2 regions of the Bacillus sp. JZ34 genome follow, and region 2 is predicted to be linked to the other one. Evidence: a T-box and tRNA genes for the amino acid it is inferred to sense, from the RefSeq annotation. Region 2 holds a T-box; the other holds one or more tRNA genes.
The links. A T-box is a leader RNA that pairs with one kind of tRNA and senses whether it is charged. The one in region 2 lies ahead of trpS (tryptophan--tRNA ligase), so its partner is inferred to be a tRNA-Trp.
Positions count from the first base shown of each region.

Region 1 (16,043 bases), 370 kb from region 2:
AGCCGAACGACCGGATCGTTCTTGAAAAAAATGAAGACTATTGGGATCAAGGCAAACCGAAATTGCAGAAGATCATTTTCAGAGCCATTCCTGAAAACTCAGCCCGCTTAAATGCGTTGAAGACGGGCGAAATCGACCTAATGGACGGCGTCAATCCGTCTGATATCGAAAGCATCAAAGCAGACGCCAATCTGAAAACATTTGAAAGGCCTTCAATGAACGTCGGGTATCTCGGAATGACGACGACAAGAAAACCATTTGACAATAAGCTGGTCCGCCAGGCGCTGAATCATGCTGTTGATAAACAGGCGATTATCGATTCCTTCTACGGAGGCCTCGCCGAATCTGCCAAAAACCCGCTCCCTCCTTCACTTGAAGGATACAACGATCAGATAAAGGAATATCCGTATGATTTAAAAAAGGCAAAAGAACTCTTAAAAGAAGCCGGATTCCCGGACGGGTTTAAAATGAAGCTTTGGGCAATGCCTGTTCCGCGGCCATATATGCCGGACGGTATGAAAATAGCCGAAGTGATTCAATCAAGCTTCGAAAAAATCGGCGTCAAAGCGGAAATCGTCACTTACGACTGGGCGACGTATTTGGATAAGGTGAGCAAAGGGGAAGCTGACGCGTTTTTGATGGGCTGGACCGGAGACAATGGAGATCCGGACAACTTCATTTATACCCTGCTTGATAAAGATAATATCGGCGGTAACAACTATACGTACTTCAGCAATGACGAGCTTCATGACATCTTAATCGAAGCGCAGTCAGACCCTGACCAAAAGAAGAGAAATAAACTGTATCAAGATGCGCAGGAGCTCCTCCATGAAGAATCGCCTTGGATTCCGCTTGTCCATTCCACGCCGATTTTGGCCGGTTCAAAAGATATCGAAGGATATGCTCCGCATCCGACAGGGAGTGAAGTATTGTCCGGCGTAGAGTTTAAATAGGTGGTGACAGCCATTGCTTGCGTACTGTTTAAAACGGACGGGGATGCTGATCCCCGTTCTCATTGGCATGACACTGGTCGTTTTTTCGATCATCCGCTTTATTCCCGGCAACCCCGCCCAGGTTATTCTCGGCCAGAGGGCGACAAAGGAAGCGGTGCAGCAGCTGACCATCCAGCTCGGCCTTGATCAGCCGTGGTATGTGCAATACGCCAGATATATCGGGGATTTGCTGAAAGGGGATCTCGGGACATCAATCCGCACGGGAGCGGCGATTACGCAAGAAATAAAGCCGTATTTGTTCGCCACTCTCGAGCTTGCTTTTTTCGCGATGCTGATCGCAGTGTTTGTCGGTGTGAATGCCGGAATCATCAGCGCGTGGTTTAAGAATTCGGTATTCGACTATATTGCGATGCTGGTTGCTTTAATTGGCGTGTCGATGCCGATTTTTTGGCTTGGTCTGATGGGCCAGTGGTTCTTTTCGATCGAGCTCGGCTGGCTGCCGACAACGGGAAGGGAGAATGTCAGAAATCCGGTCGAAGCCTTTACTTACATTCATACACTGGACACCCTTTTACACGGAAGATTTGATCAGTTTGCAGAAACCATCCGCCATTTAATTCTGCCGGGAACCGCTCTTGCCACCATTCCCGCCGCGATCATTGCGAGAATTACAAGGGCCAGCATGATAGAGGTGCTGCAGTCCGATTATATCCGCACGGCAAAAGCAAAAGGCGTGCATATGTTTTTCGTTATCTATAAGCACGGTTTAAAAAATGCGTTCATTCCGGTGTTGACCGTCATCGGCCTGCAAACCGGACTTTTACTGGGCGGCGCGATTTTAACGGAGACGATTTTTGCCTGGCCCGGCATCGGCCGGTACATTTATGATGCGATCAGCTACCGCGACTACCCGGTTATCCAATCGGGCATTCTCGTGATCGCCTTCATCTTCGTCATGATTAACTTCATTGTTGATCTGCTGTACGCTGTCATCGATCCGAGAATTAAATATTAGGAGGCGGGAAATGTGGTTGTGCTTCAAAATGAACAGCAGAGGGAGGACGTGAAGGTGCGTTCGCCTTTGGCGGAACATATTCGGCGGTTCTTTGAGCATAAACTGGCTGCCGCCGGCACGATTTTAGTCGCGCTGTTTATCCTGCTGGCCATCTTCGCGCCGCTCATCGCACCCTATGGAATAAACGACCAGTCACTGTCAGACAGGCTTGCCGCTCCGTCTGCTGAACACCTTTTTGGAACGGACGATTTTGGCAGGGATATTTTTTCAAGGGTGCTGTACGGCGCGAGGCTGTCTTTATGGGTCGGCTTTTTCTCCTGTCTGGCATCGGCCTTGGCGGGGACGCTGTTAGGGCTGATCGCCGGTTTTTACGGCAGATGGGCTGATGCGTTGATTTCGCGGCTGTTTGATATCATGCTCGCGTTTCCCAGCATTCTGCTGGCGATCGCCATTGTGGCGATTCTCGGGCCTTCCCTTGAAAATGCCCTGATTGCCATCGCCATCATCAACGTTCCGACGTTTGGCAGGCTCGTTCGTTCAAAAGTGCTCAGCATCAGGCAGGAGGAATATGTCTTATCTGCGCGTGCTGTCGGGATGTCCAATATGAGGATGATGTTTAAACACATTCTTCCCAACAGCATGGCCCCGGTTATCGTTCAAGCGACACTGAATATTGGAACGGCGATTATAGAAGCGGCCGCGCTCGGATTTTTAGGGTTGGGGGCGCAGGCGCCGAACCCGGAGTGGGGAAAAATGCTTGCAGATGCCCGGCCTTATTTGGCGCAGGCCCCGTGGACATTATTTTTTCCGGGATTTGCGATCATGCTGACCGTGCTCGGCTTTAATCTGATGGGAGACGGCCTGCGCGACACCCTTGATCCGAAAATGAAGGAAGGAAAATAAAAAAACCGGTTAACGTATTCGTTAACCGGTTTACTCTTCCTCAACTTCAAGCTCACTGTCTTTTTTGTGGTACGTCTGAAAGCTTGTGAGCAAGGTTTCCAAATGTTCAAGCTGTTCTCGGTATTCTACGGTGCTCGCCATAATGGTCAGCATATTGTAGTCCAACAGTTCTTCTTTCAATTTGTCCTGGTTTTTCAGGAATGATTCGGTCAAGTGCTGTTTGTACACGTCTCCTTCTTCGTGAAGGTCGACGTGATCCTGCGTTTTAATCCTGCCGACGAATCTCATTAAAATTCGCTCGTGCCAATGGAGAAGATAATCAAGCTCTTCGACCAGCGTTTCTTGAAATTCTTCAGGCATATGACAAAACTCGTTTTCAAGCCGGTGCAGTTTTTTCAAAGCATCAAGCGCGCGGTTTGATGCAATGATCGCCTGTCTGAACAGCACGAGCTTTCGCTGTTTTACATATGTGGAACGTTTTAAATAGCTTCTTTCTTCTTTGTAAAGCAAGTAAAGGTGATCGACCTTCATCATTTTTTCTTTCAGCTTTTCAATGTCTTCTTTCAGCATGGAGTGTTCCGTTGTCTTCCGCGTCAACAATCTGATCCATTTAATGACTTCATCTGTATTTTCAACAACATGGCTGACGAGCTTCGTTTCATATTTAGGCGGCAGAAAAATCAGGTTGACCAGGAACGCAGACAATACGCCCAAAATAACCGTTCCGGTTCTCACCAAGGCAAACCATAAAAAGTTGTCGCCGGAGCTCTCCAATATGGCAATAACGGTGACGAGAGCGATCGAAATTGTATTCTCGATCTTCAGCTTCAGGTTGATCGTAATGACGATTACCGCCGTCAATCCGATGATGATCGGACTGGGTTCAAAAATAAGTCCAAAAATAATGGCTGTGGCAGCTCCGATTATGTTCGCCTGCACTTGATCGACAATCGTCAAAAATGAACGATAGATCGAAGGCTGTATCGCGAAGATAGCCGCGATTCCCGCAAAGACAGGAGTCGGAAGGCCGAGCCAAGACGCGAGGTAAAGCGCAAGCGTAATGGCAATGCCTGTTTTGAAAATACGGGCACCAAGTTTCATTAGGCTGTACTTGCATCCCTTTCTATAATAAAATTCGTTCTTTACAGAAAATGAATTGTATTGAACATTCCCTCTCTGTTAATTTGCCAAACAATAAAGTAATATACAGCGATCTTCCGAAATATTCAACCCATTTTTAAGAAAAAACAAATCATTGACAAAAAAGAAAAACAAGCCGGCGGAAAGTGCCTGTTCACCGCGTTCTCAAAGTGCTCCGCATTTGATAAAAAAGAGAGCGGACCCGCTCTCTTTTTATATGCGTTGTTTCAATTGTTTAAATGAGTCATCCACGGCTTTAAGCGTCGCTTTAATGTCCTCTTCCGTGTGCGCGGTGGTGATAAACCATGCTTCATATTTTGAAGGCGCAAGATTGATTCCGCGCTCAAGCATCAGTTTGAAAAAGGCAGCGAACATTTCTCCGTCCGTATTTTCGGCTTGCTCATAGTTTTCGACTTTTTCGTTCGTGAAGTATACGGTGAGCGCGCCTTTTAGACGATTGACAGTGATATTGATGCCATGGGTCTCGGCATGTCCCAGGATACCTTCTTCAAGCATAGCGCCGAGGCGGTCAAGCTTTTCGTATGTGCCTTTTTCTTTCAGCACTTCAAGGCAGGCGATACCTGAGAGGATCGAAGCCGGATTCCCCGCCATCGTGCCCGCTTGATAAGCAGGTCCGAGCGGTGCGACTTGTTCCATAATCTCTTTTTTGCCTCCGTATGCGCCGATTGGCAGGCCGCCGCCGATGATTTTGCCAAGCGCCGTTAAATCAGGTTTGACGCCAAGCAGATCCTGGGCGCCGCCGTACATAAAGCGGAAAGCGGTGATAACTTCATCATAGATGACGAGCGCCCCTGCGTTATGCGTCAGTTCATTGACCTGTTCGAGGAATCCGCTCTTCGGTTCAACGATCCCGAAGTTTCCGACAATCGGTTCAACGAGAACTGCCGCAATATCGTTCCCCCATTTATCGAGCGCTTCCTTATAGCTGTCGATATCATTGAAAGGAACGGTAATCACCTCGTTTGCGATGCTTTTTGGAACCCCGGCGGAATCAGGCGTGCCGAGCGTTGACGGACCTGAACCGGCCGCCACCAGCACAAGATCGGAATGGCCGTGGTAGCAGCCGGCGAACTTGATGATTTTCGTCCTGCCTGTATAGGCCCGGGCGACGCGAATCGTCGTCATCACAGCTTCCGTTCCCGAATTGACGAATCTTACTTTATCCAAGGCAGGCATCGCTTCTTTAAGCATCTTGGCAAATGTCACTTCATGCTTTGTCGGCGTGCCGTAAAGCACCCCGTTCTCAGCAGCTGTTTGAATCGCTTTTGTGATATGCGGGTGAGCGTGACCCGTAATAATCGGTCCGTAGGCGGCAAGGTAGTCTATGTATTTGTTGCCGTCCACATCCCAAAAATAAGCGCCGCTTCCCCTTTCCATCGCGACGGGAGAACCTCCGCCCACCGCTTTATAAGACCTTGAGGGGCTGTTGACGCCTCCGACTATATGTTGAAGAGCTTCTTCATGAAGCTTTTCAGATTGAGTATGCTGCATAATATCCTCCTCATTTCTGCACCTTTTATCTATTTCTATATTGTAACACGAGGCGGACAGAGCGCAAAAAGAAGCCGCCGAACATTTGAACAAGACGGCGCTGTTTTTTATAATGGGGGAAAGCAAGCGATTAAACATAACAGGAGGCAAAACAATGACTGTTGAAATTGGACAAAAGGTGCCTGATATTGAACTGCTGGGTGATCACGGAGAAAAAGTAAAGCTGTCGGATTTTGAAGGAAAGTATGTCGTGCTCTATTTTTACCCGAAAGATATGACGCCGGGATGCACAACGGAAGCGTGCGATTTCAGAGACCGACATGAAAGCTTTGCTGAACTTGATGCCGTCATCATCGGAGTCAGCCCTGACGACCAGACAAGACATGAAAAATTCAAGCAGAAACACGATCTGCCGTTTCTGCTGCTCGTCGATGATGAACACAAGCTCGCTGAAAGCTTTGACGTATGGAAGCTGAAGAAGAATTTCGGCAAGGAATACATGGGTGTTGAACGGTCGACATTCCTGATTGATAAAGAAGGCCGCCTTGTGAAAGAGTGGCGGAAAGTAAAGGTAAAAGACCATGTCGCAGAAGCGCTTCAAGCAGTAAAAGAAATCGCGGAAGCGTAAAGCTCTGGGGGAGGCCGGACTGTATGTTAGTTTGGTCTCTTTTTACGCTCATATTCGTCTGTCTGACCGGACATGCTGATCATATCGGCCTTTTTCGCCTTAAAAATAGCTTTTTCACAGGGATTGGAATTGACAAAGATTCTGATCAGGAGTTACACTAATTATAAACGTTATAATGTAAGAATTTTTTTTAGAAGAGAGGTGCATGACGATGGCTGAACATAACCTGAAAGAAGCGTTGGAAGCGTTGAAGGAAACCGGGGTTCGAATTACTCCTCAACGTCATGCCATTCTGGAATTTCTCGTGAATTCTATGTCTCATCCAACTGCAGATGATATATATAAAGCTCTGGAAGGGAAATTTCCAAACATGAGCGTAGCAACGGTTTACAACAATTTGCGGGTTTTTAAGGAATCAGGGCTCGTTAAGGAATTAACGTACGGAGATTCCTCCAGCCGGTTTGACTTCGTGACATCCGAGCATTATCACGCAATTTGCGAACGCTGTGGGAAAATCGTCGACTTTCATTATCCCGGCCTCGACGAAGTGGAGCAGCTGGCTTCACATGTGACAGGATTCAAAGTCAGTCACCATAGACTGGAGATATACGGTTTATGTCAGGAATGCGACAAGAAAGAAAGCCATTAAAAAGAGCTGGCCGCTTTTTTAACGGTCAGCTTATTTTTGTTGCAGCATTTACTGAGACTTTCGATTATACGATTCGTTAAACTCTTTTCCTTCGAGGTTTTTATCCAGTGTCAGAGGCTCCCTGCAATGCATGCACATATCGACCCGGCCTAAAATCTTGGTCGGTTTTTCACAGTTTGGACAGACGACTTGAACCGCTTTCGTTGAAAGCATGCCGATCCAAAAATAAACCGCTGTGCTCAACAAGATAGACAATACCCCCAAGATCATAAACACCGACATCAAGAGGATCGAGGACCTAAAGAAGATCCCGACATACATAATAATGAAGCCTATAAATACAAGGCTTAACGCAAACGTTCTGATTTTGTTGATTTTGCTAGAGTATTTTGCCATATCCATCCCCCTGTCTCTAATATAGCATAGAAAAGATGTGTTATTCTTTAATTAAAACGAATCAATTGGAAAATTTCTATAGAGAGTTTTGGGGAAATTGATTATAATAATTCAATGTGTTTTCAAAATAAAGGAGTTTTTATTGGCTCGTAGAAATAGGTAGAAACAAAGAGAGAAGCTTTTAGAGCAACGCATTTACATCGTATTGGAGGAATGGTGATGGAAAATCTTCTCCGTCCGATTTACCAAGAAAGAGCAAGCCGCCCTGACACACTCGCTGTCATGCTGATTGAGAGGAGAAATCAAACCTCATCTGCGACAGATAATTTTGATGCGGCATTGTTGATTATCGTTAATAAGGCTGAAGACCCTGTATTCGTGAAGCATTATGAGTTCGACGGAAAAACGGCTTCTCTTCATATTATTTCTGTTGAACAGCTTCAGGAATGGATTTTGCTCGGAACAAATAGAAGAATCATAGACTGGGTCCTCAATGGAAAGGTGCTTTTCGACCGAAACGAATTTATCGCCAAGCTGATTGAGCAGCTCAATACATTTCCGTTTTCAGAAAGAAAACTAAAAATCGGACTTGAATACGGGAAATTAATCAGAAGATATATAGAAGGAAAATCGTTTTTTGAAGACGGTCAATTTTTGGACGCCTACAATTCCATCGTGCACGCCCTCCATCATTTGGCCAGAATCGAAGTGATCGATAAAGGTTTTCACCCAGAAGTTACGGTATGGAACCAAGTCCGCCACATGGAGCCTCAGGTTTATAAATTGTATAAGGAATTAATTGAGAGCAATGAAAGCTTGCAAAAACGGCTTGAGTTATTATTCCTCGCAAGCGATTTTCTCATTCATTCAAAAGCCGAAATCGGGGCCGCACATATTCTCAATGTCATGGATGAAAAAGAGGTTTGGCAATTTGCCGATCTTCTCAAGCATCCGGATCTCAAGTATTTCACGGCAGACCTGGGAGTCATACTGGAGTTCTTGGCTGAAAAGGACTTAGTCGGAGTCAAGCCGATTGAGACAAAGGGCCAAAAGATTTTTCACCGAGGATATTTTATCAAAAAAAGTGTTGACACTAATTTATAACGGTGATATATTATTAAGCGTCGCTGTTAGCGGAACGGTTTTTGAACTGAAAGCAGCAGCGACGAAAAAACAAAAAAACATTTGACACTCCTTGTTGAAAATGTTATACTAATAAAGTCGCTTCGGACAGGAGCGGAAATGATCTTTGAAAACTAAACAAGACAAAACGTACCTGTTAATTCATTAAATAAATCGCACATTTTGTGCGTAGTCATTATCAAACTTCATGGAGAGTTTGATCCTGGCTCAGGACGAACGCTGGCGGCGTGCCTAATACATGCAAGTCGAGCGGACAGATGGGAGCTTGCTCCCTGATGTTAGCGGCGGACGGGTGAGTAACACGTGGGTAACCTGCCTGTAAGACTGGGATAACTCCGGGAAACCGGGGCTAATACCGGATGCTTGATTGAACCGCATGGTTCAATTATAAAAGGTGGCTTTTAGCTACCACTTACAGATGGACCCGCGGCGCATTAGCTAGTTGGTGAGGTAACGGCTCACCAAGGCGACGATGCGTAGCCGACCTGAGAGGGTGATCGGCCACACTGGGACTGAGACACGGCCCAGACTCCTACGGGAGGCAGCAGTAGGGAATCTTCCGCAATGGACGAAAGTCTGACGGAGCAACGCCGCGTGAGTGATGAAGGTTTTCGGATCGTAAAACTCTGTTGTTAGGGAAGAACAAGTACCGTTCGAATAGGGCGGTACCTTGACGGTACCTAACCAGAAAGCCACGGCTAACTACGTGCCAGCAGCCGCGGTAATACGTAGGTGGCAAGCGTTGTCCGGAATTATTGGGCGTAAAGCGCGCGCAGGCGGTTTCTTAAGTCTGATGTGAAAGCCCCCGGCTCAACCGGGGAGGGTCATTGGAAACTGGGGAACTTGAGTGCAGAAGAGGAGAGTGGAATTCCACGTGTAGCGGTGAAATGCGTAGAGATGTGGAGGAACACCAGTGGCGAAGGCGACTCTCTGGTCTGTAACTGACGCTGAGGCGCGAAAGCGTGGGGAGCGAACAGGATTAGATACCCTGGTAGTCCACGCCGTAAACGATGAGTGCTAAGTGTTAGAGGGTTTCCGCCCTTTAGTGCTGCAGCAAACGCATTAAGCACTCCGCCTGGGGAGTACGGTCGCAAGACTGAAACTCAAAGGAATTGACGGGGGCCCGCACAAGCGGTGGAGCATGTGGTTTAATTCGAAGCAACGCGAAGAACCTTACCAGGTCTTGACATCCTCTGACAACCCTAGAGATAGGGCTTCCCCTTCGGGGGCAGAGTGACAGGTGGTGCATGGTTGTCGTCAGCTCGTGTCGTGAGATGTTGGGTTAAGTCCCGCAACGAGCGCAACCCTTGATCTTAGTTGCCAGCATTCAGTTGGGCACTCTAAGGTGACTGCCGGTGACAAACCGGAGGAAGGTGGGGATGACGTCAAATCATCATGCCCCTTATGACCTGGGCTACACACGTGCTACAATGGGCAGAACAAAGGGCAGCGAAGCCGCGAGGCTAAGCCAATCCCACAAATCTGTTCTCAGTTCGGATCGCAGTCTGCAACTCGACTGCGTGAAGCTGGAATCGCTAGTAATCGCGGATCAGCATGCCGCGGTGAATACGTTCCCGGGCCTTGTACACACCGCCCGTCACACCACGAGAGTTTGTAACACCCGAAGTCGGTGAGGTAACCTTTTGGAGCCAGCCGCCGAAGGTGGGACAGATGATTGGGGTGAAGTCGTAACAAGGTAGCCGTATCGGAAGGTGCGGCTGGATCACCTCCTTTCTAAGGATATTATACGGAATATAAGACCTTGCGGTCTTATAGACAGGTGCGTTTAGATCTTGTTTAGTTTTGAAGGATCATTCCTTCAGACATAGGAGACACCTGCTAAATGCGCCACATCCTGTGGCAACGCATGTGTTAGCACCTCCTGTGCGTTGTTCTTTGAAAACTAGATAACAGTAGACATCACATTCAATTAGTAAGCAAGATATCACGTAGTGATTCTTTTTAACGGTTAAGTTAGAAAGGGCGCACGGTGGATGCCTTGGCACTAGGAGCCGATGAAGGACGGGACGAACACCGATATGCTTCGGGGAGCTGTAAGCAAGCTTTGATCCGGAGATTTCCGAATGGGGAAACCCACTGCTCGTAATGGAGCAGTATCCATATCTGAATTCATAGGATATGAGAAGGCAGACCCGGGGAACTGAAACATCTAAGTACCCGGAGGAAGAGAAAGCAAATGCGATTCCCTGAGTAGCGGCGAGCGAAACGGGAACAGCCCAAACCAAGAGGCTTGCCTCTTGGGGTTGTAGGACACTCTGTACGGAGTTACAAAAGAACGAGGTAGATGAAGAGGCCTGGAAAGGCCCGCCATAGGAGGTAACAGCCCTGTAGTCAAAACTTCGTTCTCTCCTGAGTGGATCCTGAGTACGGCGGAACACGTGAAATTCCGTCGGAATCCGGGAGGACCATCTCCCAAGGCTAAATACTCCCTAGTGACCGATAGTGAACCAGTACCGTGAGGGAAAGGTGAAAAGCACCCCGGAAGGGGAGTGAAAGAGATCCTGAAACCGTGTGCCTACAAGTAGTCAGAGCCCGTTAACGGGTGATGGCGTGCCTTTTGTAGAATGAACCGGCGAGTTACGATCCCGTGCAAGGTTAAGTTTGAAAAGACGGAGCCGCAGCGAAAGCGAGTCTGAATAGGGCGCATGAGTACGTGGTCGTAGACCCGAAACCAGGTGATCTACCCATGTCCAGGGTGAAGTTCAGGTAACACTGAATGGAGGCCCGAACCCACGCACGTTGAAAAGTGCGGGGATGAGGTGTGGGTAGGGGTGAAATGCCAATCGAACCTGGAGATAGCTGGTTCTCTCCGAAATAGCTTTAGGGCTAGCCTCAAGGTAAGAGTCTTGGAGGTAGAGCACTGATTGGACTAGGGGCCCCTACCGGGTTACCGAATTCAGTCAAACTCCGAATGCCAAAGACTTATCCTTGGGAGTCAGACTGCGAGTGATAAGATCCGTAGTCGAAAGGGAAACAGCCCAGACCGCCAGCTAAGGTCCCAAAGTATACGTTAAGTGGAAAAGGATGTGGAGTTGCTTAGACAACCAGGATGTTGGCTTAGAAGCAGCCACCATTTAAAGAGTGCGTAATAGCTCACTGGTCGAGTGACTCTGCGCCGAAAATGTACCGGGGCTAAACGTATCACCGAAGCTGCGGACTGTTCTTACGAACAGTGGTAGGAGAGCGTTCTAAGGGCTGTGAAGCGAGACCGGAAGGACTCGTGGAGCGCTTAGAAGTGAGAATGCCGGTATGAGTAGCGAAAGAGGGGTGAGAATCCCCTCCACCGAATGCCTAAGGTTTCCTGAGGAAGGCTCGTCCGCTCAGGGTTAGTCGGGACCTAAGCCGAGGCCGAAAGGCGTAGGCGATGGACAACAGGTTGATATTCCTGTACCACCTCCTCACCATTTGAGCAATGGGGGGACGCAGGAGGATAGGGTAAGCGCGGTATTGGATATCCGCGTCCAAGCAGTTAGGCTGGGAAATAGGCAAATCCGTTTCCCGTAAGGCTGAGCTGTGATGGCGAGCGAAATATAGTAGCGAAGTTCCTGATTCCACACTGCCAAGAAAAGCCTCTAGCGAGGTGAGAGGTGCCCGTACCGCAAACCGACACAGGTAGGCGAGGAGAGAATCCTAAGGTGATCGAGAGAACTCTCGTTAAGGAACTCGGCAAAATGACCCCGTAACTTCGGGAGAAGGGGTGCTCTGTTAGGGTGCAAGCCCGAGAGAGCCGCAGTGAATAGGCCCAGGCGACTGTTTAGCAAAAACACAGGTCTCTGCGAAGCCGTAAGGCGAAGTATAGGGGCTGACGCCTGCCCGGTGCTGGAAGGTTAAGAGGAGCGCTTAGCGTAAGCGAAGGTGCGAATTGAAGCCCCAGTAAACGGCGGCCGTAACTATAACGGTCCTAAGGTAGCGAAATTCCTTGTCGGGTAAGTTCCGACCCGCACGAAAGGCGCAACGATCTGGGCACTGTCTCAACGAGAGACTCGGTGAAATTATAGTACCTGTGAAGATGCAGGTTACCCGCGACAGGACGGAAAGACCCCGTGGAGCTTTACTGCAGCCTGATATTGAATGTTGGTACAGCTTGTACAGGATAGGTAGGAGCCTTGGAAACCGGAGCGCCAGCTTCGGTGGAGGCATCGGTGGGATACTACCCTGGCTGTATTGACCTTCTAACCCGCCGCCCTTATCGGGCGGGGAGACAGTGTCAGGTGGGCAGTTTGACTGGGGCGGTCGCCTCCTAAAAGGTAACGGAGGCGCCCAAAGGTTCCCTCAGAATGGTTGGAAATCATTCGCAGAGTGTAAAGGCACAAGGGAGCTTGACTGCGAGACCTACAAGTCGAGCAGGGACGAAAGTCGGGCTTAGTGATCCGGTGGTTCCGCATGGAAGGGCCATCGCTCAACGGATAAAAGCTACCCCGGGGATAACAGGCTTATCTCCCCCAAGAGTCCACATCGACGGGGAGGTTTGGCACCTCGATGTCGGCTCATCGCATCCTGGGGCTGTAGTCGGTCCCAAGGGTTGGGCTGTTCGCCCATTAAAGCGGTACGCGAGCTGGGTTCAGAACGTCGTGAGACAGTTCGGTCCCTATCCGTCGCGGGCGCAGGAAATTTGAGAGGAGCTGTCCTTAGTACGAGAGGACCGGGATGGACGCACCGCTGGTGTACCAGTTGTTCTGCCAAGGGCATCGCTGGGTAGCTATGTGCGGACGGGATAAGTGCTGAAAGCATCTAAGCATGAAGCCCCCCTCAAGATGAGATTTCCCATTCCGCAAGGAAGTAAGATCCCTGAAAGATGATCAGGTTGATAGGTCTGAGGTGGAAGTGTGGCGACACATGGAGCTGACAGATACTAATCGATCGAGGACTTAACCTAAATGTTTGTGAATCGTCTGACCGTTATCTAGTTTTGAGAGAATAATTTCTCGAAAAATGCACTTGCATTTTTTCAAATACATAGTATAATGATCTTTGTCACTAAATTGTCTGGTGATGATGGCGAAGAGGTCACACCCGTTCCCATGCCGAACACGGAAGTTAAGCTCTTCAGCGCCGATGGTAGTTGGGGGATTCCCCCTGCGAGAGTAGGACATCGCCAGGCAGGCATTATTCCGCAGTAGCTCAGTGGTAGAGCTATCGGCTGTTAACCGATCGGTCGCAGGTTCGAATCCTGCCTGCGGAGCCATTTATTGGAGAGCTGTCCGAGTGGTCGAAGGAGCACGATTGGAAATCGTGTAGGCGGCCAACGCCGTCTCAAGGGTTCGAATCCCTTGCTCTCCGCCACTTTAAATACATCTGGCCCGTTGGTCAAGTGGTTAAGACACCGCCCTTTCACGGCGGTAACACGGGTTCGAATCCCGTACGGGTCACCATTCTTTTTGGACAGCACGCTAAAAAGCATCAGGTTTACACCGAAGCTTTTTAAAGGAAGGCATGCTAAGATCGCAACGTCCTGTTGCAACGCATGCACTTGTACGTCCTGTACTTCGGAGGATTAGCTCAGCTGGGAGAGCATCTGCCTTACAAGCAGAGGGTCGGCGGTTCGATCCCGTCATCCTCCACCATTTCTATGAAAATCATATTATCGCGGGGTGGAGCAGTTCGGTAGCTCGTCGGGCTCATAACCCGAAGGTCGCAGGTTCAAATCCTGCCCCCGCAACCAAATTAAATTCATTGTCAAAATGGTCCGGTAGTTCAGTTGGTTAGAATGCCTGCCTGTCACGCAGGAGGTCGCGGGTTCGAGTCCCGTCCGGACCGCCATTTAAATAAAGGCTCGGTAGCTCAGTTGGTAGAGCAACGGACTGAAAATCCGTGTGTCGGCGGTTCGATTCCGTCCCGAGCCACCATTTGCCGGTCTAGCTCAATTGGTAGAGCAACTGACTTGTAATCAGTAGGTTGGGGGTTCAAGTCCTCTGGCCGGCACTGTTTTGGAGGGGTAGCGAAGTGGCTAAACGCGGCGGACTGTAAATCCGCTCCCTCAGGGTTCGGCGGTTCGAATCCGTCCCCCTCCACCATGTTTTTAGGGGCATAGTTTAACGGTAGAACAGAGGTCTCCAAAACCTCCGGTGTGGGTTCGATTCCTACTGCCCCTGCCAATTTTAATTCACAATTTATGGCGGTTGTGGCGAAGTGGTTAACGCACCAGATTGTGGCTCTGGCACTCGTGGGTTCGATTCCCATCAATCGCCCTTCATATTGGGCTATAGCCAAGCGGTAAGGCAACGGACTTTGACTCCGTCATGCGCTGGTTCGAATCCAGCTAGCCCAGTTTTCATCTTTCTTTATCATCCTGCATATGATAAGATGAATATTAGTTAAAATGCGGAAGTAGTTCAGTGGTAGAACACCACCTTGCCAAGGTGGGGGTCGCGGGTTCGAATCCCGTCTTCCGCTCCAATTCTTAAAATGATGGCGGCATAGCCAAGTGGTAAGGCAGAGGTCTGCAAAACCTTTATCCCCGGTTCGAATCCGGGTGTCGCCTTATTTGCCTCGTGCCGGGGTGGTGGAATTGGCAGACACACAGGACTTAAAATCCTGCGGTAGGTGACTACCGTGCCGGTTCAAGTCCGGCCCTCGGCACCATTGATCACACACATGCCGGTGTGGCGGAATTGGCAGACGCGCACGACTCAAAATCGTGTTCCTTCGGGAGTGTCGGTTCGACCCCGACCACCGGTATCACTAATCATCGTATTGCCAAACGATGAAAGAGCGTTCCTTATAAAGGGAACGCTCTTTTTATTTATTCTTTATCTTTGAACAAGTCCGTAAGAATTTTTTCTTAAGGACTGCGAGCTCTGGAAGCTACGAGAACATACCGTGAGATATTATCGAAATGAGCTTAATAAGGTGCAGAAACTTTTACAGGAGCAAAATGTATGTGGCGACCCCTAGTCGATGACAGAGGAGCATATAATGCTATCTTATTCTCTCGAAATAAACTGTGTAAGTAAAAGTTGTGTCCGCTCTTTTACTCACACAGTTTATTTTACATTCCTAAAAAAGACGCAAAATCGGCGTCTATAAATTAAATTTTATTCCAAGTATCGGTATTGATTGCTGCTTATAATTTAATTCTATACTAAACAGCTTACTTTTCTGTATCTAACTTCTTCATTTCTTCAAACCATGACTCAAAAATATCATCGGGTAACAGTTCGTCATCATTTGAATAAACTAAATCATATCTGTAATTGCCTTTCAAACTGTTTTGTTTAACATTGTAAATTAACTTTATTTCTGTAGGCATCTCCTGACTAAATTCAGTACATACCTTATGGATTTCCTTTAAATTTTTTAACCCGATATCTAAAACAGCTTCTTGACGATTTTCTGATGTATCGTATTTTTCATTCTCTTTTACCGCGTCGTTAAGTTTGTGCTTGTAAACCAACTTACCATTTATTTTATAAAATACATCAAAGGAATACATTTCAGGTTCATATGAGCAATAAATATAAATGGCATCAGCCTGATTTTCGACATACTCAAGACAAATGGCGACCATATCTGTTTGTAATTCAGATAAATAATCTTCAAATGTTTTAGTCATATAACCACTCCTAGTTCTCTAAAGTTACTTTCTTCAAGTTACCATCTATACTGTATTTTATGTCAAAACTCTTTGGTCTAGGATTGTTCCCATCATAATTAATTTTAACATTAACGGCTACTTTTTTCTTT
Region 1 covers NZ_CP096403.1:3,409,211-3,425,253, reverse strand. Annotated here, with positions in the region: gene M1D90_RS17530 (ABC transporter substrate-binding protein) at 1-953, shown strand, start outside; gene M1D90_RS17525 (ABC transporter permease) at 967-1,968, shown strand; gene M1D90_RS17520 (ABC transporter permease) at 1,981-2,871, shown strand; gene M1D90_RS17515 (FUSC family protein) at 2,902-3,972, opposite strand; gene M1D90_RS17510 (glutamate-1-semialdehyde 2,1-aminomutase) at 4,225-5,523, opposite strand; gene bcp (thioredoxin-dependent thiol peroxidase) at 5,678-6,151, shown strand; gene perR (peroxide-responsive transcriptional repressor PerR) at 6,363-6,800, shown strand; gene M1D90_RS17495 (YgzB family protein) at 6,849-7,196, opposite strand; gene M1D90_RS17490 (nucleotidyltransferase-like protein) at 7,416-8,300, shown strand; rRNA gene M1D90_RS17485 (16S ribosomal RNA) at 8,524-10,073, shown strand; rRNA gene M1D90_RS17480 (23S ribosomal RNA) at 10,307-13,236, shown strand; rRNA gene rrf (5S ribosomal RNA) at 13,346-13,461, shown strand; tRNA gene M1D90_RS17470 (tRNA-Asn) at 13,471-13,545, shown strand; tRNA gene M1D90_RS17465 (tRNA-Ser) at 13,552-13,643, shown strand; tRNA gene M1D90_RS17460 (tRNA-Glu) at 13,658-13,732, shown strand; tRNA gene M1D90_RS17455 (tRNA-Val) at 13,849-13,924, shown strand; tRNA gene M1D90_RS17450 (tRNA-Met) at 13,946-14,022, shown strand; tRNA gene M1D90_RS17445 (tRNA-Asp) at 14,044-14,120, shown strand; tRNA gene M1D90_RS17440 (tRNA-Phe) at 14,131-14,206, shown strand; tRNA gene M1D90_RS17435 (tRNA-Thr) at 14,210-14,282, shown strand; tRNA gene M1D90_RS17430 (tRNA-Tyr) at 14,290-14,374, shown strand; tRNA gene M1D90_RS17425 (tRNA-Trp) at 14,382-14,455, shown strand; tRNA gene M1D90_RS17420 (tRNA-His) at 14,476-14,548, shown strand; tRNA gene M1D90_RS17415 (tRNA-Gln) at 14,557-14,628, shown strand; tRNA gene M1D90_RS17410 (tRNA-Gly) at 14,682-14,756, shown strand; tRNA gene M1D90_RS17405 (tRNA-Cys) at 14,771-14,841, shown strand; tRNA gene M1D90_RS17400 (tRNA-Leu) at 14,854-14,942, shown strand; tRNA gene M1D90_RS17395 (tRNA-Leu) at 14,957-15,038, shown strand; gene M1D90_RS17390 (DUF600 domain-containing protein) at 15,451-15,912, opposite strand; gene M1D90_RS17385 (DNA/RNA non-specific endonuclease) at 15,923-16,043, opposite strand, start outside.
Region 1: it encodes a tRNA-Trp, which carries the amino acid that the T-box ahead of trpS (tryptophan--tRNA ligase) is inferred to sense. The anticodon was not compared.

Region 2 (16,043 bases):
GGCATAAAAAAAGACAGCCTTGTGACGGCTGTCTTCCTGCTTCGTTTATTTGGTTTGATAGGCTTTAAATTCTTCCTCTGTACACATGACGAAATGGCCGGGCTTTACTTCACGAAGCTCCATCTGTTCGTCGCCTTTCAGCTGGTGGACGCTTGGATCATACGTCTTCCGCACGCGCGTACGCTCATAATCCGGATCAGGGAGCGGAATGGCGGAAAGCAATGATTGTGTATACGGGTGAAGCGGATTTTCATACAGTTCATCTGCCGGCGCCAATTCAACAAGCTTCCCAAAATACATGACGCCGATCCTGTCGCTGATATATTTGACCATCGACAGATCGTGAGCGATGAAAAGGTATGTAAGCCCTCTTTCCTTTTGTAAATCCTTCATTAAATTAACGACTTGCGCTTGAATGGACACGTCCAGAGCGGAGATCGGTTCATCGGCAATGATGAATTCCGGCTCGACCGCAAGCGCCCTTGCGATTCCGATCCGCTGGCGCTGTCCGCCGGAAAATTCGTGCGGATAGCGGTTCGCGTGCTCTTTATTTAAGCCGACGAGTTTGAGGAGTTCATGAACGCGCTCAAGCCGCTCTTTTTTCGTTTTGGCCAAACCGTGGATGTCAATTCCTTCTGCGATGATGTCGGCAACCGTCATCCGTGGGTTCAAGGAAGCATATGGGTCCTGAAAAATCATCTGCATCTTCCGGTTGAATTCGAGAAGGTCCTTGGCAGACTTTTTGTCGTGGACATTCTTTCCCTTAAACAAGACTTCTCCGGAAGTCGCTTGATACAAACGAATGATCGAACGGCCAGTCGTCGACTTTCCGCAGCCGGATTCACCGACAAGACCGAGCGTCTCTCCTTTGAAAATGTCAAAAGAGATTCCGTCAACAGCTTTCACAATCCCTTTCGGCGTTGAAAAGTGCTGTTTTAAATTCTTGATTTCGAGCAGTTTTTCTGCCACATCATTCACCTTCTTTCACTTCAACCGGTTTTTCATACTGATTTTTAAACTCCTTCATCTTGCTTTTGACAGCCGCCGGCGGCTCGACTTTTGGAGCGTCCGGGTGCAAAAGCCATGACTTCACATAGTGTGTATCAGATATTTTAAACATCGGCGGTTCTTGTTCAAAATCGATTTTCATTGCGTAAGGGCTTCTTAATGCAAAAGCATCGCCCTTCGGCGGATTGGTCAAATCAGGCGGAGACCCCGGTATCGCCATTAATTCTTCATCACCGTCGTTGTCAAGGCTCGGCATTGATGCCAACAGCCCCCATGTATACGGATGCTTCGGGTTGTAGAAAATCTCGTCGACCGTACCGATCTCCACAATTTGTCCCGCGTACATGACGGCGACTCTGTCTGCGACATTCGCGACAACGCCGAGATCGTGCGTAATAAAAATGATGGATGTCTCGATCTTTTTCTGCAATTCTTTCATCAGCTCTAAAATCTGCGCCTGAATCGTCACATCAAGAGCTGTCGTCGGTTCGTCCGCGATTAAAAGCTTTGGATTGGCTGCAAGCGCCATCGCGATGACGACGCGCTGCCGCATCCCGCCGCTGAATTCGTGCGGATACTGGTTGACGCGGCGTTCAGGCATCGGAATTCCGACCAGGCTGAGAAGCTCTACCGCCCGCTTATTGGCCTCTTCTTTTGAGATCTTTTCATGCTTAAACAGCACTTCTGTGATTTGACGGCCGACTTTCATCGTCGGGTTCAAAGAAGTCATCGGATCCTGAAAGATCATGCCGATCTCTTTTCCCCTGATTGACTGCATTTGTTTTTCCGTTTTCGGAACCAGATCTTGTCCGTCAAATAAAATTTGTCCGTTTTTAAAATAGCCCGGCGGCATCGGAATCAGTTTCATAATCGCCTGCGAAGTGACGCTTTTGCCTGATCCGGATTCTCCGACGATCGCAAGCGTCTCTCCTTTGTCAACATGAAAGTTGACGCCGCGGATCGCCTGTACTTCTCCGGCGTATGTTTTAAAAGAAATGGCTAAATCTTTCACTTCAAGTAAGTGTTTCATCTTTCTCACTCCTTTATTTACGCAGCTTCGGATCTAAAGCGTCGCGCAGTCCGTCGCCGATAACGTTGAATGCAAACATGGTCAGACAGATAAAAGTAGCCGGGAAGAACAGGCGCCACGGGTAATACTCCAATCCCTGCACACCGTCTGTAGCCATCGTTCCCCAGCTTGCAAGCGGCTGTGGAACCCCGAGGCCGAGGTAGCTTAAAAACGCTTCATAGAAAATAGCCGTAGGCACGGTTAATGTCATGGTGACCAAGATCGGGCTCATGATGTTGGGCAGCAAGTGCTTTCTGATGATGCGCGAGTTTTTCGCTCCCAAAGTTCTTGAGGCGAGCACAAACTCCTGATTTTTGAGCTGGAGTACTTGTCCACGGACGATTCTCGCCATGTTGATCCATCCCGTAATAACCATCGCGACGATCATCGTGACCAAGCCTTTTCCCATCACTACGAGCAGCAGGATCGTCATTAATAAGGAAGGAATCGCCCATAAAACATCTGCAATTCTCATCATAATTTCGTCAGTACGTCCGCCTCTGATGCCTGATATCGCACCCCATATCACACCGATCAAAACGTCGATCAGCGCGGCAGCCAGTCCGATTGTCAGCGAGATGCGTGCGCCGACCCATGTACGGACGAATACGTCCCTTCCAAGGTCATCTGTTCCAAACCAGTGCTCGCCGCTCGGCGGCTGGTTCGCATTCGTTAAATCCGTTTCTTCATATTGAAAGCTTGAGAATACCGGCGCGAAAATAGCCATCAGAGCGATCAGGATCAGAACCACCAGTCCAAACAGCGCCAGCTTGTTTTCTTTAAATCTCAAGAATACGTCTGTCCAAAATGAAAGGTTTTTCTTTGAGATCTTTTCGGCTTCGCTATGGTCAACAGCTGCAGGTTCAAACATGTCTTTTGGTATTTGCTGCATCCTATTACTCCCCTTTCTTAGCGCCAAACAGTTTAATGCGCGGATCAATTAAGCCGTATAAAAGATCGACAATCAAGACGCAAAGCAGCAAGATTGCCCCGAAGAAGACGGTAACACCCATGATCACCGTGTAGTCTCGGTTCGTAATGCTGGTGACAAAGTGCATGCCGAGTCCCGGTATACCGAATACTTTTTCGACGACAAACGTTCCTGTCAAAATGGACGCCGCCATTGGCCCCATATATGTAACAACCGGCATGATGGCATTTCGTATCGCATGCTTAAACGTAACGGCCGGTGTGCTCAAACCTTTTGCACGTGCCGTGCGGATATAGTCGCTGCTCAGCACTTCAAGCATGCTCGAACGCGTCAAACGAGCGATAAACGCCATCGGCATCGAGGCGACTGCGATGGCAGGAAGCACAGTATGTCCCCATGACTCCCATTGTGCGACAGGGAACATGCCCAGCTTCATTGCCAGCACGTATTGAAGAAGTGCAGCCATGATGAAGTTCGGAACAGAGATCCCGACAACCGCAATGATCATCGCTGTGTAGTCCTGCCACTTGTTTCGCTTCAGCGCGGCGATCACGCCAAACAATACGCCGAAAGCGAGCGCAAGGCAAATCGCTTCCAATCCAAGTGTAAAAGAAATCGGAAAACCTGAGCTGATCAAGTCGTTCACAGTTTGTCCCTTATATTTAAATGACGGCCCGAAATCCCACTTTGCTACCGATACTAAATAATCGAGATATTGTTTAAAAAGAGGCTGGTCTAAACCATAGTAGGAATTGAGACTGGCTTCAATTGCAGGGGGAAGTTTCCTCTCGCCTGAAAAGGGTCCGCCCGGTATCGCTCTCATCAGGAAGAAGGTAGCTGTGACGATAACCCAGAGAGAAATTAACATATAAACAAGACGACGGCCTAAAAATTTAATCAATTTTACACACCTCCGAATATTCAGTCTATTAACTTCTTTTCATAAATAAAAGTATATGGGGGGAAGTCTAAACCCCATATACTTTCATGCAATTTTATTCAAAATGCGCGGTTTTGAAATAGATCTCACCAGTACCAGTTAGAACAAAGTCTTTTAAGCTTTCATCATGAAGATACGGCATTGTGTAGAAGTAGATCGGTGCGACCGGCAGCTCATCCATGATGATGCTTTCTGCTTCTTTCATCAGCTCGATGCGTTTCGCTGAATCAGTTTCTCTCGATGCTTTATTCAGCAGCTCTTTATACTTTGCGTTTTCCCAGTTCGTATCATTGTTTCCGCCTTCTTTGTCGCGGTATGTTTCAAGGAAGTTCATTCCGTCGTTAAAGTCGGCGGTCCAGCCTAAACGGCCGATTTGATAGTTTCCTGCATGGAGCTTATCGATGTATACGTTCCATTCTTCATTGCCTAATTCGACATCTAAGCCCAGTTCCTTGTTCCACATTTCCTGAACGGCTTGAGCGATTTTTTGGTGTGCTTCATCCGTGTTGAAGGAAAGCGTGATTTTCGGAAGGTCTGACGCTTTTTTCAAACCGAGCTCTTTCAAACCTTTTTCCAAGTATTCTTTCGCCTTATCAACATCATGGTCTTTGAAATAGCCTTTATTTGACTCAAAGCCGTGGACTGCCGGCGGCACTAATCCCATCGCAGGCAGCTGTTCCGCTTGCGTGATGTTTTTGACGATCGCTTCGCGGTTGATCGCGTATGTCAGCGCCTTACGGATGTTGACATTGTTCAGCGGAGCCGCTTCAGTGTTGAATTTGTACAGGTAAACCGATGCGAACGGATCAATGTTCAGGCCTTCTTTTTTCAGGCTTGGAATCGCATCCGTTGAAATCTGGTCAAGCGGCTGTCCTACAAAGTCTAGCTCGCCTTTTTTGTACATGTTCAGACCAGTGTTCGGATCGTTGACCATCGCCATATTGATTTTCTTCAGCTTAACAGCGTCTTTATCCCAGTACTGGTCGTTTTTCTCCAGTACGATGTTTCCGCTGTGCTTCCATTTCGCCATTTTGAAAGGTCCGTTAGATACGTAGTTCTCATCTGCGTTTGTGTACCATTTCGCATTCTTCTCTGCTACCTTTTTATTGACTGGCATATATGTGTAGAATGCTGTCAGTTCAGTAAAATACGGTGTCGGTTTTTCAAGCTCGACTTTTAAAGTCTTATCATTAACAGCTTTAACGCCGACATCTTCAATTTTCCCTTTGCCGGTGTTCGCTGCTTCTCCGCCTTTTAAGTAGTAAAGCTGATACGCATATTGCGATTCGTTTTTAGGGTCGAGCGCCCATTTCCATGCGTATTCAAAATCCTCTGCTGTTACAGGATCTCCATTTGACCATTTCGCGTCGCGGAGCGTGAATGTGTATGTTTTTTGGTCGTCGCTGACTTCGATTTTTTCGGCTGCCGCTTCAACCGGCTTTCCATCTTTACCGATTGTCGTCAATCCTTCAAAAGTCTGACGAAGCACGTTTGCAGACACCGAATCGTTTGCGAGTCCCGGATGTAGTGAAAACGGTTCTGTTTTAATGTTGACATTTAATGTGTCTTTCCCTTTGCTGTCTTTTTTACCGCCGTCACCGGAGCTTGAGCCGAAGCCGCAGGCGCTGAGGACGAGTGTGAAAATGAGCATTAAACTGATAAATGACAAACGCTTCTTCAAAGAGAAACCCCCCCAATTTCTTGTTTTTTTAGTTCCTTACTCCTGAACATTCAGATTTATCATAAAAAAGTAATAGGCCCACTTGCCATACTTTTTCCTCTGTTTCGTCTTTTCTGAATATTTGTTATGTAAGAAACCTGTAACACCGAGGTGAACAAATTCATTATAATTAATAGAATAATTTATTGCAATATTAATTTTCAATTATTTTTTTATTCAAACTATTTATGATTGTCAGGTTTTCTGCCAAATGTACAAATACACTTCTCTGTTTTAAAGCGTAACCACATTAAAAGGAAAGTTTATGTTTTACAGGTTAAAACGTTTTACACGTATAACATTAACCATTCTTTATATCGAACCAGATGCCGCCGCGCCAACTTTATTCAGCCCGGTATTCGTTTTCTTTTCCCCAAGGCTGTCGACTTTCATTTAAAATTTATATATAATAAAATTATGAATAACATGCGATGAAGAAGAAGAGTACACATTTCTTCCCATTTAAAGAGAGTCCGCGGTGCTGGGAGCGGATAATGGCGAATGTGGAATGGGCTTCGGAGCAGCTGACCGAACACGGATAAGTAGGCTCAGCCGGAGAAGACTCCGTTACAAACGTCTAGAGCGATTTCATTTTGAGCATAATGAAATAATCAGGGTGGCACCACGGTTCATTCGTCCCTTTTCTTTTAAGGGAAGAATGGGCCTTTTTATTTTGAAATGGAAAGAGGGATTCACATGAAAAAAACGATTTTTTCCGGTATCCAGCCGAGCGGCTCTGTCACCCTCGGCAACTATATCGGAGCGATGAAGCAGTTTGTCGACTTGCAGGATGACTACAACTGTTACTTCTGCATCGTCGATCAGCACGCGATCACAGTCCCACAGGACCGGCTCGCGCTGAGAAAGAACATCCGGAACCTTGCCGCGCTGTATTTGGCGATCGGCCTCGATCCGAAAAAAGCGACGCTGTTTATCCAATCGGAAGTGCCTGCACACGCCCAGGCGGGATGGATGCTCCAGTGTGTCGCCTACATCGGCGAGCTTGAGCGCATGACGCAGTACAAAGATAAATCAGCCGGAAAGGAAGCCGTCGTCTCCGGGCTTTTGACATATCCTCCATTAATGGCGGCGGACATTCTGCTTTATGGAACAGACGTCGTCCCTGTCGGAGAAGATCAGAAGCAGCATCTTGAATTAACCCGGAACTTGGCGGAGCGTTTCAATAAGAAATATAATGACATTTTTACGGTTCCGGAGGTTAAAATACCGAAGGTCGGCGCCCGCATTATGTCGCTTGCCGACCCGCTCAAAAAGATGAGCAAATCAGATCCGAACCAAAAAGCGTTCATCACCCTGCTCGACGAACCAAAACAGCTTGAGAAAAAAATCAAAAGCGCTGTCACGGATTCCGACGGAATCGTCAAATATGATAAAGAAAACAAACCCGGTGTATCCAACCTTCTGACGATCTATTCGATTCTCGGACAAGCCTCAATCGAAGAGCTTGAAGCAAAATACGAAGGCAAAGGCTACGGCGAATTTAAATCAGACCTTGCCGAAGTCGTCATCGGCGCGCTGAAACCGATTCAAGACCGTTACCACGAATTGATCGAATCTGAAGAGCTGGACCGGATTTTGGACGAAGGCGCCAAACGCGCAAATCAAACAGCAAACAAGATGCTGAAAAAAATGGAAAACGCGATGGGACTCGGCCGAAAAAGACGCTGATCCAAAAACACCTTCCGATTTGTACGATAATCGGAAGGTGTTTTTCATAGAGAACAGCCGCAGCTCCGCATTCACTTGCCTCCGGATCACGATATTTCTATAATAAATGATTCAAAACACATGTCTCCAGTCCTTCATTGACCGCTTTGTCAGAAAGACAGCTCATATTTTTTATTTTTCAATATAGAATTTTCGCTTTTACAAATAAAAAGACCGCCGTACTTCCGGCAGTCTTGATTCTTAATTTAGTTGACTTTAGACTCATTCTCAATTTCCCAAAGCTTTTCAAAAAACGGCTGTCCTTTAATCAAATTTTCACAAAAGTCCCTGTGTTTGTCTGACCATCCGTCGATCGTCTCATTGAAAAGCATGTCCCAGATTTCTTCAAATGTCATGCGCTTGATCTGTTCATACATATACGGATTCCATTCGGTGTACCAATAAGCGATCTCGGCCCGATTTTGGAGCCCTTTGAGCTGATCGAGCGCCATGAACAGCAGCTGTTTGAGCTGGCGTTCTTTTCTCGTTAATCCTCTGACATGCTCCGGTGATAAAGATAAAATGTGGTATTCTTTGGAAGATTGCAGCTTCTCTGGTGCAAACTCGTAAGTTTCCGCTTCAACGTCCTTCACCATTTCATAAACGAGCTGCTCCTGTCTCGGAATGAGGCGGCTTTTTCTTACCGGTATTGTGTAACCGGCCGTATCGACCGCGAGAATACCAATGCCGTCCGTTACGACGAAACAATGATCAAGCTGTGTCCGCTCATGATTTTTACGAATATACGCTTTTTGATGAACCTCGTTCAATAATTCGGCCGGAAGCTCTGACAAATCATTTTCTATGTAGTGAAACAAAACGGACGACACCCTTAACAAAGGCACCTGGTCAAGCAATTCAACACTGTCTTCCTTCCGCCATTCATGAAAGTGGCAGACGTTGTAGCCATTTTCTTCTCCCTCAAACCAATTCACCCACACATCATGAAGAAACAACATTTCTAACCCCTCACTTTTAATAAAAACTGTTGTCCACAGTATAGGCAAGGGGGCAGGAATTTATTCCAAGCGGATGAGATTATGGCAATTGCCGTTAAAAAAAAGCCAAGGGCGGCAATCCCTCAGCTTTTTATTTCATATTCTTCGGATCAAGCGTATCGCGGAGTCCAGACAATGGGCAAAATCATGATGACTGAATGAAGCAATTCACACATTATTTATTCAACACGTTTGTAAAAAAGCTGTATTCTTTAGCGTTTATTTTTTCTGATGAAGGAATTGATCTTAAAGAAGACTGAAACACCCAATAAACAGATACAAACAGCATGGCAATTCCTCCTATAAAGAAAACCTTATCGCTGCCGATCAATGACGCGGTAAACCCTCCCAGCAAAGATCCAAAAGGAGCTGCTATGCTTGTCAAACTTGCGATAAAAGAAAAAACTCTCCCTATAAACTCTTCCGGCAGTATGCTTTGCAAAATGGACATGAAAATGACGTTTGTCACGCCGATGGATATTTGAGACAAACCAAATAAAATAATCGATATGTATGAAGAGGTGGCGATCGCCGAAATACTCCATAAAACCCCTGAAATGAAAAATCCGTATATCGTAAGTGATCCTATCGCGAATCGGCCAAACACTGTTGCGAATATTGAACCTAACAGTAAACCGCATGACATGGAAGCCAAATAATATCCATAGTATTCTTCTCCTCCTCTAATCGAAGAGAAGCTTGGCAAAATCACAATCGTCGCACTAAGCATGAAGTTAGAAATCATCGAGCCCAAGAGGATTTTTGGAATGAGGGAATGACGAATGAGTGTAAATCCCTCTTTTATATCCGTTGTATAATTGTGTATGACTTTTTTGAAGTGGAATCGGGGCTTATGTTCTATCTCATTTTTTTGTTCTAATTTTACGCACTTAAAAAACAGCGCCGCTAACAAAAAAGTGAAAGAGTCAACTAAGTATATGCTTATAGCTCCTGCCGAAGCAATCACAATACCTGCAATACCAGTAAATATAATATCTGTACCTTGATATGAAAATGACATAAGTGAGTTTGCTTTAACTAGATCTTGACTTTTGATTATTTTAGGCAGTGCGGCAGATTGCGCAGGATAAGTAAATTGCTCAATGAATACGATAAGAGGCATAATCATCATGATGATCCAAATGTTCAAATATCCAATGAAATAAAAAAGCGGAATAATCAACACCAAAATAGCTTGGATGAGTTGACTCCAAACCAAAACTTTATTTAATCTGACTTTATCAACAATCGGACCTGTTAAAAATTGCAAAACAGTTGGGAACATCGTCAAAAAACCAGCTAATCCGGAATAAAATGTACTTTTTGATAAATCAAACACAAGCCACATTGCCGCAACTGTATACATACTGTCCCCAATATTGGTTACCAAACGCCCTAATATCAAAAATAAAAAGTTTTTATTTTTCAATACGCTTAACATCGTTATAACCTCTATTCATTTAACAAAGCGATTTATTTTTTTGCTACAGCGCCCATTTGTTCATCTAACAGTTCCAAAAGATCTTCAGGAGTTGGAAGACCTGCTTCTGTTTGAACAAAGTGAGATACCAAAGATTTACGAATGATATTCCCTTTGGTACCTCATTTATGAAAGTGTTCTTTATCGACTAACAGGAAACATTCGTTCAATGTCCACTACATACATTCATTGAAACTAAATCTATTGACCTTCCATTTTGTTAAAATATTTCCTCTGTAATACACTGCATAAATCATTTAATATTCTTCGGATCAAGCGCATCGCGGAGTCCGTCGCCTAAGAAGTTAAAGCACAGCACAGTGAGCAGGATCATCAGGCCCGGGAACAGCGGATACCACCACGCCTGGATCATGATCGTAAAGTTCTGTGCATCCTGAAGCATGTTTCCCCAGCTTGCCATCGGCGGCTGAACCCCGAATCCAAGATAGCTTAATGCCGATTCCGCAAGGATTACGGTACCGACGGAAAGCGTCGCGGCAACGATAATCGGCCCCATCGCATTCGGAAGGATATGAGAAAAAATGATTTTGTAATTTCTTGTACCGATCGTTTTCGCCGCCAAGACGAACTCCCTCGACCTCAAGGACAAAAACTCGCTCCGGACAAGGCGCGCTGTCGTCGTCCATCTCGTCAAGGCGAATATTAAAATCAGTTTATCTATGCCCGGCTGGAAGATGGTGACCAGCGTGATTAACAGAAAGATGTCGGGTATGGATAATACAATATCCACCAGTCTCATCATAATAGCGTCGATTATTCCGCCAAAGTAGCCGGCGATTGCGCCGACCACCGTACCTATCGTAATCGATCCAAGTACAGAGGCAAAGCCTACAAGTAAAGAAACCCGAGCCCCATAAAGTAAACGGCTGAAAATATCTCGGCCAAACTTGTCTGTTCCCATTAGATGTTCACCACTTGGCGGTTTTAGCTTATTCAGAAGGTTTTGCTGTTCCGGCGGGTATGGAGCGATCACCGGAGCAAAAATCGCTGATAGGATAATAATAAATAATAAAACTCCTCCAATTACCGCCAGCTTGTTTTTATAAAACTTTTCAAAAAAGATTTTTGTCATTGTCTCGGGCTTTGGTGCGACATTTTCCTGCAATGTGATCTCCGGCGAAGGTGTCGATGGATTTGTCTGTGTCATGAATCAATTCCCTCCTTCATTAATACTCAATCCGCGGATCGACCATTGCATAAAGAATATCCGCAACTAAATTCCCAATGACAACAAGTGTGGCTGAAATAACCGTCATTGCCATAATGACAGGATAGTCCCTCTGGAAAGCAGAGTCGACAAACAGCTTTCCAAGTCCTGGCCAACTGAAAATCTGTTCAGTAACGACAGCTCCGCCGATGAAAGAAGGAATCATCAGACCAAAGATCGTAATAACCGGAAGCAAACCATTTCGAAGCCCATGCTTGTACACGACACGATTTTCTTTAAAACCCTTTGCTCTCGCTGTCCGCATGTAGTCTTGCCTGAGCACATCAAGCATGCTCGATCTCGTGTAGCGGGTGAGTCCCGCCATATCTGCGGTCGCCAGGACGAATGCAGGCAAAATTAGATGATGAATGCGATCCCATAAACTAAAATCGGCATTCAGAGTCATAACGCCCCCGGTTGGAAACCATCCTAAATTAACAGCAAGAAACATGATTAGAATCAGTCCAAGCCAAAAATTTGGGACAGCAAGACCGATAAATGATGTGAATGTGATGCCATAATCCAATTTAGAATATGGCCGCCTAGCTGAAAGCACTCCAAGCGGGATCGATATGAGGAGAGCCAAAATGGTTGAAACGAGCATTAACAATAACGTATTCGGCAGCCTCGCCATAATCAAATCAGTCACTGGCGTTCCTTTTCTAACGATTGAAGTACCGAAGTCACCTTGAACCATATTTCCGAGCCACTTTAAATATTGAACGTGTTCAGGTTCATCCAACCCGTATTTTTCAATGAATTTTTCACGGTCTCCCGCGCTGATGGTCGGATCCATCATCAATGCCATTGGATCTCCCGGCGCTGCTTTCATAATCGCAAATGACAAAATTGTAATACCAAATAATATTGGAATCGACATGAGCGTCCTTCGAATGATATATGTAATCATTTTTTATCCCCTTTTTTAAAAGTCATTAAGAAGGAAGGGAAGGAAGCTGCAAGCTACACTTCCCTCAAGGGATTCTCGTTATTTTTGATCCAGCCACCAGTCTTCGGCTTTATAGAAATCTTCTTTCGGATGGAATACGTAGCCTTTCATATTTTTAGGCATCGCTCTATGGTAATTCGTATAATACAAGAATGTATACGGCTGATCTTCCGCCAGAATTTCGTAAATATCTTCATACGCCTTTTTATATTCTTCACGGTCCTTCAACGTTTTAGCTTCATCCAGCAGTTTATCAAGCTTTTCATTTTGATACCAAACATAGTTTAGTCCTTTTTCAGCTTCTTTCGAATGGAAAATGTTGCTCTGATCAGGGAACGTAGCAAGGCTCCAGCCCATGATCATCGCATCAAAATCCCAATTCGGTGGGTTCATTTGTTCAATTAAAGCACTCCATTCAACAATCTGCGGTTTTGCTTGAATCCCAATTTCTTTTAATTGCTGCTGAACAACAACCGCGAGGTCTTCCCGTGTTTTGTTTCCTTGGTTCGTTTTAATAACGAAAGAAAACTTTTTGCCGTCCTTATCTAAAATCCCATCACCATCTGAGTCTGTCCATCCTGCTTCTTTGAGCAGTTTTTTTGCTTTCTCTGGATCGTATTCAAACGTTTTAAACTTATCTTTGTTATCCGGGTAGTTCCATGAAAGCGGGCTTTCCGGGATGTTCGCGATTTCCCCATCTCCATCTAGAACTTGGTCAACGAGCGCCTGGCGGTCAAGCGCATGTGTCAGCGCTTGGCGAACCTTTTTATCCTTAAACAGCTCATTTCTTTCGTTCCAGCCGATATACGTATAATTCAAACCTAAATCGGTTTCCATCTTCACATTGTTAAATTTCTCGGCCGTTTTATAGTCTGGTCCTGGTGTAACGACCAAGTAATCGACATCTCCAGCTTGCAGCTGTGACAGCGCTGCATTTGAATCCGGAATAATTTTATACGTGATCGAATCTAAATGAGGACGCCCGGCATAATAATCATCAAAAGCCTCAACCTTTACATATTGTCCTTCTTTCCATTCTTTAAATTTAAACGGTCCTGTTCCAATCGGATTCTTTCGATTGAATTCGTGTTCACCGAGTTTGCTGATTGGGACATCTTTTAAAATGTGCTTAGGCAGAATACCGTAACTGGCAAGTGTAACATTGTAAAAATACGGATCCTGCTTCTTTAATTTAAACTGCACTTCATATTTACCTTTTTTCGTGACAGACTCTATCATTTTAAAGTTTGAGCCGCGTTCTCCAACGTATTCATCACTCATCGGAATGCTGTAAGTAAAAACGACATCGTCGGCTGTCATTTCTTCACCGTCGTGAAACTTGACACCTTCTTTTAGCTTCACATCGAATGTTAACCCATCCTCCGATTCCTTTACTTCATCAGCGAGTTGGTTTTCCACTTCAAGTTTCTCATTAACGTCTAACAAAGTGTTGTAGATCAGTCTTTCAATATCTGAACTTGCTGTATCAGTTGAATACAGTGAATTAAACAGCGTCGGTTCACCTGTGGATCCAGCAATCAGATCTCCGCCCTGCTGCGGCTTCCCGTCAGATTTGCCTTCTTTTTCATCCCCTCCGACTTCGCCGCTGTTGCAGGCCGTTAGAAAAATCGATAAGATCAGCAGCAAGCTTAAAATTGAAAATCCTGTTTTGCGTTTATTCATTTTATGAATTCCCCCTTATTAAACTGTTGTCCTTCTTTCCACCCGATTGACCCCCGTTTTTTAAAGAAGACATTCCCCCTCTCAAGGATTTAATATGTGACGGCCTTCCCCTTTATTCGTAAAGGTGACATGCCACGAAATGGTTTGTTTTCACTTCCTTGAAAGCAGGTTCGGCTTCCGCGCAAATCGCTTTTGCGGCCGGACACCTCGTATGAAAGACACAGCCTTTCGGAGGGTTGGCGGGACTCGGCAGCTCGCCTTTTAAAACGATTCGCTCCCGCTTTGTTCCGCCTTTCTTCCTAGTGACGGGAACGGCGGACAGAAGCGCCTGCGTGTATGGATGAAGCGGGTTGTCGTACAGCTCATGCTTGTCTGTCAGCTCCATCATTTTGCCGAGATACATGACGCCGACCCTGTCGCTGATATGGCGGACGACGCTCAAGTCATGGGAAATGAACAAATATGTCAGATTGAATTCTTCCTGAAGCTCTTCCATCAGGTTGATCACTTGAGCCTGGATTGACACGTCCAATGCGGATACCGGTTCATCGGCGATAATAAGCTCCGGATTTAAAGCCAGCGCCCGCGCGATTCCGATCCGCTGGCGCTGCCCTCCGGAAAATTCGTGGGGATAGCGGTTCGCAAACGACGGGTGCAGCCCGACCTTAGCCAAAAGCTCTTCGGCTTTTTCGTTGCGCTCTTTGAAATTGTACATATGATGCGTGTTGAAGGGTTCTTTGATGATGGAACGCAGCGTTTTTCTCGGGTTCAGTGAGGCAAACGGATCTTGGAAAACCATCTGGATGTTTTTGCGGACGCTCTTTCTCAACGCTTCTTCCGACAAACTTGAAATGTCGCGACCTTTGTAAAAGATCTGTCCTGCCGTCGGTTTATAAAGGCGGATCATCGTCCGTCCGGCGGTCGACTTTCCGCAGCCCGATTCACCGACAATGCCGAGTGTTTCGCCGCGTTTAAGCGAAAAGCTAATGCCGTCCACCGCTTTGACGTCGCCGATTTTTTTCTGAAATATCCCTGAGCGGATCGGAAAGTACTTTTTGACATCTTTCAGCTCCAGAAGGGATTCTTGCGGGTTCATTTCCTCTCCGGGCTGTAATGGTTCAGCTGATGAAGTCATCCCTTATTCTCCCTCCTCATATAAAAAACATCTGACAGACCGGCCGTCCGGACGCGTCTTCAAGTCCGGCTGCGCGCCCCAGCATTTGTCGCCCGCACTCGGACACCTCGGAGCAAACCGGCAGCCGGCCGGAAGGTTGTCAGGCGTCGGCACATTTCCTTTAATGGCTGTTAATTTTTCAATGGAGCCTTCAATAACAGGGATGGAGTTTAACAGTCCTTTTGTGTAGGGATGCAGGGGTTCATCGAATAGTTCATCTACTGTGGCATTTTCAACAACTTGTCCGCAATACATGACGATCACGCGGTCCGCAATTTCGGACACAACGCCGAGATCGTGGGTAATGAGAAGTATGGAGGTATCGAATTTGTCGCATAGGTCTTTCATCAGTTCCAGCACTTGCGCTTGAATGGTGACGTCAAGCGCTGTAGTCGGTTCATCCGCGATGAGCAGCTTCGGATTGCAGCTTAAGGCAATGGCGATCATCACCCTCTGCCTCATGCCGCCCGACAGGCGGTGCGGATATTCTTTCATCAGCTCGCCTGCCCTCGAAAATCCGACAAGCTTTAATAATTCTACCGCTTTTTTGGCAGCTTCTTTTTTCGATAGCTTTTTATGATAGATCAGCACCTCTGTGATTTGTTCGCCGATCGTCAAAACCGGATTGAGCGAGGTCATCGGCTCCTGAAAAATCATCGAGATTTCATTTCCGCGGATCTTGCATAAATCTTGTTCTTTGTATGTAACGAGATCCCGTCCTTCGAGCTTGATGGAACCGTTCATGATCTTTCCGCCCGAGCCCTCGACGAGTCCCATGATAGACAGAGACGTGATGCTTTTACCGGATCCCGATTCACCGACCAGCGCCACGGTTTCTCCTTTTTTGATTGAAAAATCGACGCCGTCCACTGCGGGTATCGGCTGTTTTTTTCTGAAAAAATAAGTTTTTAAATCATTGACTTCCAGCAATGCGCTCATCCAGATTCCCCTTCCATAGACCAGAAGTTAAATATTACGAAAAACTAATATATTACTTTTTTAGAATTTTCTTAATATGACTGAATTATCTTAAAATTTTATAGTTGTATATTATTACATAATCATTACAAAAGCAAGGAGTTTTTTGATTTTTTGTAATAATATTAATTTAATCCCATAATTTTAGTATTTTAAA
Region 2 covers NZ_CP096403.1:3,038,018-3,054,060, forward strand. Annotated here, with positions in the region: gene M1D90_RS15450 (ABC transporter ATP-binding protein) at 46-969, opposite strand; gene M1D90_RS15455 (ABC transporter ATP-binding protein) at 971-2,038, opposite strand; gene M1D90_RS15460 (ABC transporter permease) at 2,052-2,969, opposite strand; gene M1D90_RS15465 (ABC transporter permease) at 2,974-3,909, opposite strand; gene M1D90_RS15470 (peptide ABC transporter substrate-binding protein) at 4,004-5,629, opposite strand; T-box leader at 6,091-6,312, shown strand; gene trpS (tryptophan--tRNA ligase) at 6,365-7,357, shown strand; gene M1D90_RS15480 (YjbA family protein) at 7,603-8,355, opposite strand; gene M1D90_RS15485 (MFS transporter) at 8,570-9,835, opposite strand; gene opp4C (oligopeptide ABC transporter permease) at 10,128-11,042, opposite strand; gene M1D90_RS15495 (ABC transporter permease) at 11,062-12,012, opposite strand; gene M1D90_RS15500 (peptide-binding protein) at 12,091-13,734, opposite strand; gene M1D90_RS15505 (ABC transporter ATP-binding protein) at 13,847-14,830, opposite strand; gene M1D90_RS15510 (ABC transporter ATP-binding protein) at 14,873-15,847, opposite strand; gene M1D90_RS15515 (DUF2268 domain-containing protein) at 16,039-16,043, opposite strand, start outside.